DNA from 2 places in the Paraburkholderia sp. J69-1 genome. Region 1 is predicted to be linked to the other one. Evidence: riboswitches for the same ligand, from Rfam matches in the RefSeq annotation. Region 1 holds a riboswitch; the other holds the start of a gene.

Region 1 (5,151 bases):
CGTCCCCAGTAACCGCCGCCGCCCCAGAAGCCGACGCCGATCGAAACCGCCGGTGCGCCCCAGCCCCAACCGGAATAGCCGTAGTACGCGGGATAAGGGTAATAGGCCGGATAGGCCGGATAGACCTGCCACGCCGGCACTGCGACCGCAACGGGCGGCGAGGGATAAAGCGGTCCTGGATATTGAGCATCCGCGACGGCAGCGGGCGCAGGGTTGGGGCGCGCGTAGGTTTGCGTAACGGTGCGCGTCGTCGTTGAGCCTGCAACGGCCACGGCGGTTTCCTGCTGCGTGCTGGCGGCGGGAACGGTAGGGTAATAACCCGGGTAGTAATACGGCGACCAGGCCGAGTACCCGTAAGGCGTGTAGTAATAGCAACCCGAGAGCGCGAGCAGCGCGCCGGTAGCGCACACGATCGCCGCCGTTCTGAGCGGACGGCACAGCGCGCGAGTAGAAAGCGGGGATTTCATGGCGACTCCAGACGAACGCTTCAGGCTATCACGCCTGAACAATCGCGCCATGTGTGAACGCAAAAACGGCACATGCCCCTGCAGGAGCACGTGCCGCATATCCTCTCTGAAGCCGTGTGACCGGCCAATCTGCCTGTTGTATTTTGTTGCTCTTTTTAGCGGCTTTCGTACTGCACATAGCGTGACGAAAAAGCGTGACGAAAGGATCGTCTATACGGGATGCCAGCCGTCACGCAGTCACGTATTCCGGCGCGAAACCTTACTTGCCAACCTGATTGCCGATAATGCCGCCGACTGCGGCGCCGCCCACGGTAGAAAGCGCGCTGCCGCCGATCACGGCGCCAGCGGCACCGCCGACACCTGCGCCAATGGCAGTGTCACGGTCGCGTCGGGACATGTTGTCGCAAGCGCTCAGACTGCCGATCACGGCAACGAGCGTAGCCACGGTGAAGAGGGTACGGGTGCGAGCGAAGTTTTTCATGTTCGACTCCAGCTATAGGGGGTATCCGGTGCAAAGCGAGTCGCATAAATCGCGCCCAGTTCGCACCTCCAGTACACCCATGCTAGCCACGCCCTCCGTATCCGGGTGTGTGCGCTTGTCAGCGAGTTGTCGGAGTCGTTAAAAAGTGTTTCGGTGTGGAAAACATCATTCGCTGCGCTGCACGATACGTCAGCTCATCGTGCAGCGCAGCGAAAGGGCGTTCTCGCCTTACTGGCGCTGATAAATCTCCGCGCCTTGCTTGACGAATTCCACCGCCTTCACTTCCATGCCCTTTTTCAGGGCTTCTGCGTCGCTGACGCCTTGTTTGGCCGCGAAGTCGCGCACGTCCTGCGTGATCTTCATCGAGCAGAAGTGCGGGCCGCACATCGAGCAGAAATGCGCGACCTTGGCCGAGTCCTTGGGCAGCGTTTCGTCGTGGAATTCACGTGCCTTGTCCGGGTCGAGGCCGATGTTGAACTGGTCTTCCCAACGGAACTCGAAACGCGCCTTCGACAAGGCGTTGTCACGCACCTGCGCGCCCGGATGACCCTTGGCCAGATCGGCCGCATGCGCCGCGAGCTTGTACGTGATGATGCCTTCCTTCACGTCGTCCTTGTTCGGCAGGCCAAGGTGTTCCTTCGGCGTGACGTAGCAGAGCATCGCCGTGCCGAACCAGCCGATCATCGCCGCGCCGATGCCCGAGGTGATGTGATCGTAGCCCGGCGCGATATCGGTCGTGAGCGGCCCGAGCGTGTAGAACGGCGCTTCGTCGCACCATTCCAGCTGCAGGTCCATGTTTTCCTTGATGAGCTGCATCGGCACATGGCCGGGGCCTTCGATCATTACCTGTACGTCGTGCTTCCACGCGATCTGCGTGAGCTCGCCCAGTGTTTTGAGTTCGCCCAGTTGCGCTTCGTCGTTGGCGTCGTAGATCGAGCCGGGGCGCAGGCCGTCGCCCAGCGAAAAGCTCACGTCGTATTCCTTCATGATTTCGCAGATCTCTTCGAAATGCTCGTAAATGAAGGACTCCTTGTGATGTGCGAGACACCACTTGGCCATGATCGAGCCGCCGCGCGACACGATGCCCGTCATGCGGTTGGCCGTCAGCGGCACGTATTGCAGACGCACGCCCGCGTGAATCGTGAAGTAATCGACGCCTTGCTCGGCCTGTTCGATCAGCGTGTCGCGGAACATCTCCCACGTCAGGTCTTCGGCCTTGCCGTTGACCTTTTCGAGCGCCTGATAGATCGGCACCGTGCCGATCGGCACCGGCGAATTGCGGATGATCCACTCGCGCGTTTCGTGAATGTGCTTGCCGGTCGACAGATCCATCACCGTGTCGCCGCCCCAGCGGATCGCCCAGGTCATCTTGTCGACTTCCTCGCCGATCGAGGACGTCACCGCCGAATTGCCGATATTCGCGTTGATCTTCACGAGGAAGTTACGGCCGATGATCATCGGCTCGCTTTCCGGGTGGTTGATGTTGGCGGGAATGATCGCGCGGCCGCGGGCGATTTCTTCGCGCACGAATTCCGGCGTGATTTCCTTGAGCGCATCCTTGCCGAAGGCAGCGGCACCGAACGCCTGGCCCGGATGCTGGCGGCCCATCATGGCGGCGAGCTTCGCGCCGTTCGGGCCGCTGGTCTTGAGGCTTTCGAGGTATTCGGCGCGGCGCTGGTTTTCGCGGATGGCGATGTATTCCATCTCGGGCGTGATGATGCCCTGACGCGCGTAGTGCATCTGCGTGACGTTCTTGCCCGCTTGTGCGCGGCGCGGCGTGCGGTGCAGGCCGGGGAAACGCAGCTCGGCGGTGGCCGGATCGGCGGCGCGCTCGCGGCCGTAATCGGAGGAGAGACCGGGCAGCGCTTCGGTGTCGCCGCGCTTTTCGATCCATGCCTGACGCACGGCGGGCAAGCCTGCGCGAATGTCGATCTTCGCTTCGGGATCGGTGTACGGACCCGAGGTGTCGTAGACGTAGATCGGCGGATTCTTTTCGCCGCCGAAGCCCGTGGGCGTATCGGCCTGCGTGATCTCGCGCATCGGCACGCGGATGTCCGGCTGCGAACCGGTCACGTAGATCTTGCGGGAATTGGGCAGCGGCGCAATCGCGGCTTCGTCGACGTGCGCGTTGGCGGAAATGAACTTGGGATTCGCGTTCATGCGTCTCTCTCCATGCAATGCAAAGTGGGAACTACGGCTTCGCAGGAGACGAGACGGAACGTGGACGGACCTCGCAATGAGGATGGGTGCAGGCGGTAATGCGTGTCTTGCTGCAAGGTCCGGACGCTTCCCTGCGCTGGCATTATCCAGATCAGGTTCAAAGGGTATTTCTCACCCGCGAAATACGCTGCCTGACGCTATTCGTGTGAACAGTTCGAAGCGGCGCATAACGCAGGACCCCCGCGTAAGCAGGCCAAACGATACACCGCGCTGCGACACTCTGGCAAGTGCCTTTGCGCGAGGGAATGTGCTGCGTACACGCGGAATTCGCGCGCGCGACCTATATAGGAGAGAACGCGTTTTTGACGCGAAAAAGGGCGAAAAACGAGGCGAAAAAACTTCTCGATGGACTGCGCCGGGCGCCTCGGCGGGCTCGTTGACCGGCGCAATCGCGCATCACAGCACGAAGTCGTCGGCGGCTTCGGGCTGGAACAGGATGCGCGAAATTTTCAGCGTTTCGACGGCGCCGCTGGGCGGTGTGAAGCGCACGGTTTCGCCGCGTTTCGCGCCGAGCAGCGCCAGTCCTGCGGGCGAAAACACGTTGAGACGGCCTTGATCGACGCTGGCGTTGGCCGGGTAGACGACCGTCCAGGTGACGGCTTCGCCAGTGCGATCGCTCACCAGCGTGACCTGCGAATTCATGGTGACGATATTGGCGGCAATTTCGCGCGAATCGACGATCTCGGCGCGTTCGAGCAGTTCGTCGAGCATCAGTTGGCGCGCGGGCGCGGCGCCGGTTTCGGCGGCGCATTTTTCGAGGCGGGCGAGATCGAGCTCGGTCAGATAACGGATTTTCTTCGACATGGGATTCTCCTTTGCGATCCAGATGAAGCGGCCTTCAGGGAAGGCCTCGATAGGGCGTACGGGATCGGCCCGGAGCCCGACTGAACGGCTCCGGCAAAGGAGGGTGGTTCAGTGCGGACGCCGGGCGAAGGCGAGCGGGGCCGGCAGGCCGGAAGGGCGTCGCAGCGCGCACGCGCGCGCCGCCACCGGGCGCGCGGCGCGCGGTGGAAGCGAGGCGAAAAACGCAGGCAGCGGACGCATGATGAATGTAATGACAATGAAAGAATGTGACATCCTAGCACGGTCTCAAAATGGCGCATCGACCTGGCATGAAGCGACGGTTTTCTGTCTTCGCACGACATCGCTGCGCCCTTATTTCGCGACCGTTGCGCGCGCGCTGCGCGTCGGCGCATAAAGCACGTTCGCGGCGTCCGCAACGCGGCGCCTTGTTGCATAATGCGTGGCGCCCGTTCCGGGTATTTCGGGCGGCTTTCGACCGGCTTGCAATTTCCTGTGTGGCTTGGTCGTGTGCTGCTCTGGTGCGCTTACTTTCGCGTCTCCTACTCTCTCTCGTCGCCTCCATCATGCCGTCGCGCTTTATTCGTCCCGTCCCTGGTCTGGCGGGGCGTTCGCGGTTAGCCCTCTGGTTTGTCTCCCGTTCTGCGGCGGTGCAATGACGATGCCGCCCCGTTTGCCTTCCGGTTCGTCCATCAGCCCGTATTTGCGCGGTTTCCTGCAGTTGCTCGGCACACTAGGCGCGCACAGCTGGCGTCTCGCGCGCAGCGTGCGGCTGCCGCAGACGCGCGGCGGTCGCGTCGCGCTGGCGCTGGCCGTCGTGTACTTCGTCTGGGGTTCGACCTATCTCGCCGTGCATGTGGCGCTCGAATCGTTCCCGCCGCTGCTGCTCTCCGGGCTGCGTAACCTGCTGGCGGGCATCGGCCTGTTCGTATTCGCGATGCGACGGCGCCCCGTCATGCCCACGCTCACGCAGATCCGCAATGCCGGCGTGGTCGGCACGATGCTCGTGGGGCTGTCGAGCGGCATGCTGGCCTACGGCATGCGCACGGTCGGCACCGGCACGGCGGCGGTGATGGTCGCAACGGTGCCCTTGTTCGCCACGCTGATCGCGGCGGCTGCCGGGCGGCGCGTCGCCAAAGGCGAATGGGCCGCGGTGGGGCTGGGCCTTGTCGGCATCGCGAT
Region 2 (5,151 bases), on a different contig from region 1:
TTCGGCCGTGCCGTCGTTCATCTGGCGGCGCAGCGCGACGGTGATCATGCCGGGGCGCGCAGCTTGCATCGAATCGGACAGCGATTGCAGCGACGGATAGCGCGAGGTGCCGAGCAGCACGCGGCTCTGGAAGGTTTCGCCGTAGAGCGTGAGCGCGTCGGCGGTGTGTTGGGTGGTCATGGCGTGTATTCCTTGGCGGGTGGCGTGGGCAGATCGTCTGGCGCGAGCCGTGCGATCAGCCGCCGGCCACCGGGCTCACGACGTCGAGGCGGTCGCCCGCCGACAGCGTGCGCGCGCCATGCTGGCCGCGCGCGACGAAATCGCCATTCACGGCGACCGCGAACGGCGGCTGCGCGCCAAATGCGGCAAGCGCATCGGCGACGGTCGCGCCCTCGGGCAGCGTGAGCGGCTTCTGGTTGATCTGGATGTCCATGGCGAATCTTTCACTAGCCGTGTAACGGCGTCTGACTACGGTTGAATCGTGCGAGGCAGCAAGCAGCGCGCCCCGATGTATGTGTTCGCGGCGCTCAGGCGTGCGCGGGCGCGGCGTTGCTGTGCTGGGACTGCGCGATGTGCAGCATCGAGGCCCAGCGCGATCCGGCGCGCAGCGCTTCGAAGGCGTCGGCATCGGCGACATGGCCCGCCAGCATGGCTTCGGCCACGCGCACGGCTTCGTCGGCGACGGCGGGCGCGATCATGAAACCGTGGCGATACAGGCCGTTCACGCGCAGCGTCGCGGCGCCGTCCCAGAACAACGCGGGGCGATGGTCGGGCAACGTCGGGCGGCACTGCGAGTTGAGTTCGAGGATGCGCGCCTCGCCGAACGCCGGATGCACGGCGAACGCCGCGCTCAGCAGTTCCAGCGCCGAACGCACGCTGACCGGCGAGCGGTCCTCGCCTTCGATTTCGGTCGCGCCGATCACATAGAGATCGTTCTGCTTGGGCGCGATATAGAGCGGATAGCGCGGATGCAGCAGGCGCACCGGCCGCGTCAGGCCGATGCCCGGCGCGTGCACGCGCGCCACTTCCCCGCGAATGCCGCGCAGCGCGGGCAGCGCGGGCTTGGCGCCCAGACCGCGGCAATCGATCGTCACGCGCGCGGGCGGCAGGTTGGCGTCATCGACGCTCGTGTTCCAGTGCGTCTGCACGCCGCGTTGCGCGAGACCCGCAGCGAGTGCGGCCAGCGCCTGGCGGTTATCGAGCTGGCCTTCGCCGTCGAGCAGCCAGCCGCGCGCGAAACGCCCGGCGAGCGCCGGTTCGGCCGCGTCGAGTTGCGCGCCCTGCAGCGTCGTGAAGTGGGCATCGGCGAGTTCGCGCGGCGCGTTGGCGCGCACGCGGCGCTCGAACAGCGGCGCTTCGGTGCGATCGGCGTGATGCCAGACCACGAGCGTGCCGTTGCGCTGGAAGAAGACGGGTTCGGGCAGTTCGGCCAGGATTTGCGGCCAGGTGTCGAGCGAGGCGACGCCCAGTTCGGTGATCAGCAATTCGGCGACGGCCGCTTCCGCGAGCGGCGCCAGCATGGCGGCCGCGACCCACGCGGCGGCTTCCCCGCCTTCGGGTCCGCCGCGCTCATAGAGCGCCACGCGATGCCCTGCGCCCGCAAGACGCCAGGCGACCAGACGCCCGCTCAACCCGCCGCCAAGAACGGCGAAATCGGGCATAGCCGGTGCGGACGCGCGTGCGCCAGAAACCAGGGAGCGATCGGAATGTAAGTTAGAAGCGGCGGTCATCGTATCCTTTCCGTACGGCAAGAAGCATGCGTACCCAAGGACGAAACCGGCTGGCAAAGCCGGCCGTGCAACCGCGATGGAGCGCGATGACGTATATCGAACGCGCTGCGCCGCGAAGATTGCCCGGCGGGAATCTGGACGCCTGAATAAATCGTTTTCAACCGACGAATACCGTGGCCGCTGCATGGGCCTGCGTGGATCGGCTGAAAAATAGCGCCAGCAAGACTTTCCGGAAACTTCCCGCGCCGGTATTACCCGGATCGGGTGCGAAGGGTCTCTCTCAGCCTCACTGTGGCATGCCCGGCATACCGGTGAAGCACCCCTGTTTCGTCAACGGCCATTAGACCACAAAAGCCGCGCGCGCCGCAAACCGCCGGGGCAGGCGCACAATCACCGCTCTGGCACAATGCGCTGAGCCGGCGCGAGTGCCGGATCGCATTGCGCAGCAAGGCCTCAAGGGGCGAGATTGCTGCACGGTTAAGACTCGTTTAAGCGCTGCGGGACAGAATCCCAGCGCTGTTGAACAACACGCGCACGGCAGCATGCCACCGCATCACACCAGCGATGGCGGGCATCGTCGATTCCGGCCGCGGGCCGGTACAACATCAGGACGCACATGACCAACTCCACTCCCCGCGCCACGCCGGATCAGAACGAGCATCACAAGATCACGGCCTGGAGCCTGATCAAGCCCTACTGGGTCTCCGAGGAACGCTGGATCGCATGGAGCCTGCTCGTCGCGATCATCGTGATGAACCTGCTCGTCGTGTGGATCAACGTGCGGCTCAATAGCTGGAACGCGGACTTCTACAACGCGCTGCAGAACAAGGACGTCAAGCAGTTCCCGCATCTGCTGATGATCTTCACCGTGCTCGCGTTCGGCTTCATCATCCTCGCGGTGTACGGGCGCTATCTGCGCCAGATGCTCGGCTTCCGCTGGCGCCAGTGGCTCACCACGCGCTTTCTGAACGAGTGGCTCGGCCAGGGCGCGTTCTACCGCATCGAGCGCGACCGTCTCGCCGATAACCCCGACCAGCGGATCAGCGACGACCTGCAGTCGTTCGCCACCACCACGCTGTCGCTCACGCTCGATCTGCTTTCGACGGTCGTCACGCTGGTGTCGTTCATCACGATCCTGTGGTCGCTCGCCGGCGCACTGACTTTCTCGCTGGGCGCCACGCCCATCACGATTCCGGGCTACATGGTCTGGGCCGCCGCGCTCTACGCCGTGTTCGGTTCGCTCGTGATCCAGAAGGTCGGCCATCCGCTCGTGTCGATCAACTATCAGCAACAGAAGGTGGAAGCGGACTTCCGCTTCGGCCTGATCCGCCTGCGCGAAAACGCCGAGCAGATCGCGCTGTATGACGGCATGAACACCGAGCGCAGCAACGCGCAGGGCCTGTTCGCGCACATCCGCGAAAACTGGTGGCGCGTGATGAAGTACACCAAGCGCCTCACCTTCGTGCTGAGCTTCTACGGCCAGATCGCCATCATTTTCCCGCTCGTGGTGGCCGCGCCGCGCTACTTCGCGGGCGCCTTCACCTTCGGCGTGCTGATGCAGATCTCGCAGGCCTTCGGCACCGTGAGCGATTCGTTCTCGTGGTTCATCAATAGTTACGCGACCCTCGTCGAATGGCGCGCTACTGTGAACCGTCTGCGCGAATTCGTGCGCGTGGTGCATTCGCCGCGTCTGAAAGAAACCGTCTCGCCGGCCACGGAACACGGCGGCATCAACCTGCATTTCGTCGATGCGAGCCAGCTCAGCACTGAACATCTGAAGCTCGCGCTGCCCAACGGCAAGCCGCTTTCGGAAGTGCGCGACATCGCCATCAAGCCGGGTTCGCGCTGGCTCGTGCGCGGTCCGTCGGGCGCGGGCAAGAGCACGCTGATGCGCGCGCTCGCGGGTCTCTGGCCGTTCGGCGAAGGCTCGATCGACGCGCCGGTGGATGCGCGCATGATGTTCATCCCGCAGCAAAGCTATCTGCCGATCGGCTCGCTCAAGGCGGCGCTCACCTACCCCTCGCCCGCCGACGATTACAGCGACGAAGACTGCCGCGAAGCGCTGCGCGCCTGCCGCCTGGAAGAGTACGCAGAGCGTCTGGGCGAGTCTGCGCACTGGTCGCGCGTGCTCTCGCCGGGCGAACAGCAACGCCTCGCCGGCGCGCGCGTGCTGCTGCACAAGCCCGACTATCTGTTCCTCGACGAAGCGACCAGCGCGCTCGATCCCGATAACGAAGGGCGTCTGTACAAGCTCTTCGTCGAGCGTCTGCCGAAGGCGGCGATCGTGAGCGTCGCGCATCGCGAATCGCTTTCGGCGTATCACCACGAAACGCTCGAAATCGAGCGCTCGCCGGAAGAGCGCGTCGCCGCGTGATCGATACGTAAGTGGAGCGCCCGGCGTTCCTGCGAAAAACCCATTTGCGCTCAACCACACGCGGTTGAGCGCAAGCAGCGAGCGACACGCGTTCGCTCGCGATCCAGCTTCCCTCCCCGGCCCGCACGCGGCCACGGCGTTCGCCGACACCCCGCTTTCAACGCCCCTCGCCTCGACGGCGCATCGCACCGTAAAATAGCCGGCATTCTGACGGACGTCGCATCGCGCGCTGTCAGGCAAAGATCGGCCACCCACCGCCCCACCGGTCGTGGCCCGCACAACAAACGAGGGGGAGACGAAGCGCGATGCGCTCATTCCAATGGTTCAGTAGACTGAACAACCACGAGCGCCGCCTGCTCGACGCCGGTTCCCGCGGCGATGCCGTGGCCGCGTTCGACTCCACAAAGCAAGCGGCACAGTGGCCGGTGCGGGTTATCTGCTCGTGATCGTTTCCGCACTGTGCCTGCCCGAAACCAAAGGCAAGGTGCTGGAGCCCGCCAGCGACAAAAACCGCCTGCCTGCGCCCGCTCAACCTTCTGCCGATTCCACTGCACAATGAGTCTGAACGTGCTGCAATATCGTCTGTCCCCAATGCAACCACGGCTCCGACCGCTACGTCCGGCATGAAAACGATCGTCCTCGGCGCCGGTGTTATCGGTGTCGCCACTGCTTATTATTTGAGCGAACGAGGCTGCGACGTCACGGTCATCGAGCGCGAGCCTGGTGTCGCGCTCGGCACGAGCTTCGGCAACGCGGGCGTGATCGCGCCGGGCTACGTTACGCCGTGGGCGGCGCCGGGCATGCCGGGCAAGCTCATCCAATACCTGCTCAAGCCCACTTCGCCGCTGATCTTCCGGCCTGCGCTCGACACCGCGCAGTGGCGCTGGATCGCGCGCTGGCTGCGCGAATGCGACCTTGCGCGTTTTCGCGTCAACAAGCAGCGGATGCAGCGCATCGCGTACTACAGCCGCGAGTGTCTGCACGCGTTTCGCGCGCAGCATGCGTTCGAGTACGGACGCAGCCAGGGCTATCTGCAACTCTTTCGCA

The links. A riboswitch is a leader RNA that binds a small molecule or an ion and turns the genes downstream of it on or off. The one in region 1 is predicted to bind thiamine pyrophosphate.
Region 2: linked by a shared signal. The riboswitch ahead of U5A67_RS32465 (FAD-dependent oxidoreductase) and the one ahead of thiC (phosphomethylpyrimidine synthase ThiC) in region 1 are both predicted to bind thiamine pyrophosphate.

What each region holds. Positions count from the first base shown of each region.
Region 1 covers NZ_CAJMZG010000010.1:159,463-164,613, forward strand. Annotated here, with positions in the region: gene U5A67_RS19910 (hypothetical protein) at 1-467, opposite strand, end outside; gene U5A67_RS19915 (glycine zipper 2TM domain-containing protein) at 727-948, opposite strand; gene thiC (phosphomethylpyrimidine synthase ThiC) at 1,177-3,108, opposite strand; TPP riboswitch at 3,219-3,360, opposite strand; gene U5A67_RS19925 (GreA/GreB family elongation factor) at 3,565-3,972, opposite strand; gene U5A67_RS19930 (EamA family transporter) at 4,625-5,151, shown strand, end outside.
Region 2 covers NZ_CAJMZG010000023.1:75,524-80,674, forward strand. Annotated here, with positions in the region: gene U5A67_RS32455 (thiazole synthase) at 1-180, opposite strand, end outside; gene thiS (sulfur carrier protein ThiS) at 236-433, opposite strand; gene U5A67_RS32465 (FAD-dependent oxidoreductase) at 528-1,661, opposite strand; TPP riboswitch at 1,951-2,064, opposite strand; gene U5A67_RS32470 (ABC transporter ATP-binding protein/permease) at 2,347-4,104, shown strand; gene U5A67_RS32475 (D-amino acid dehydrogenase) at 4,728-5,151, shown strand, end outside.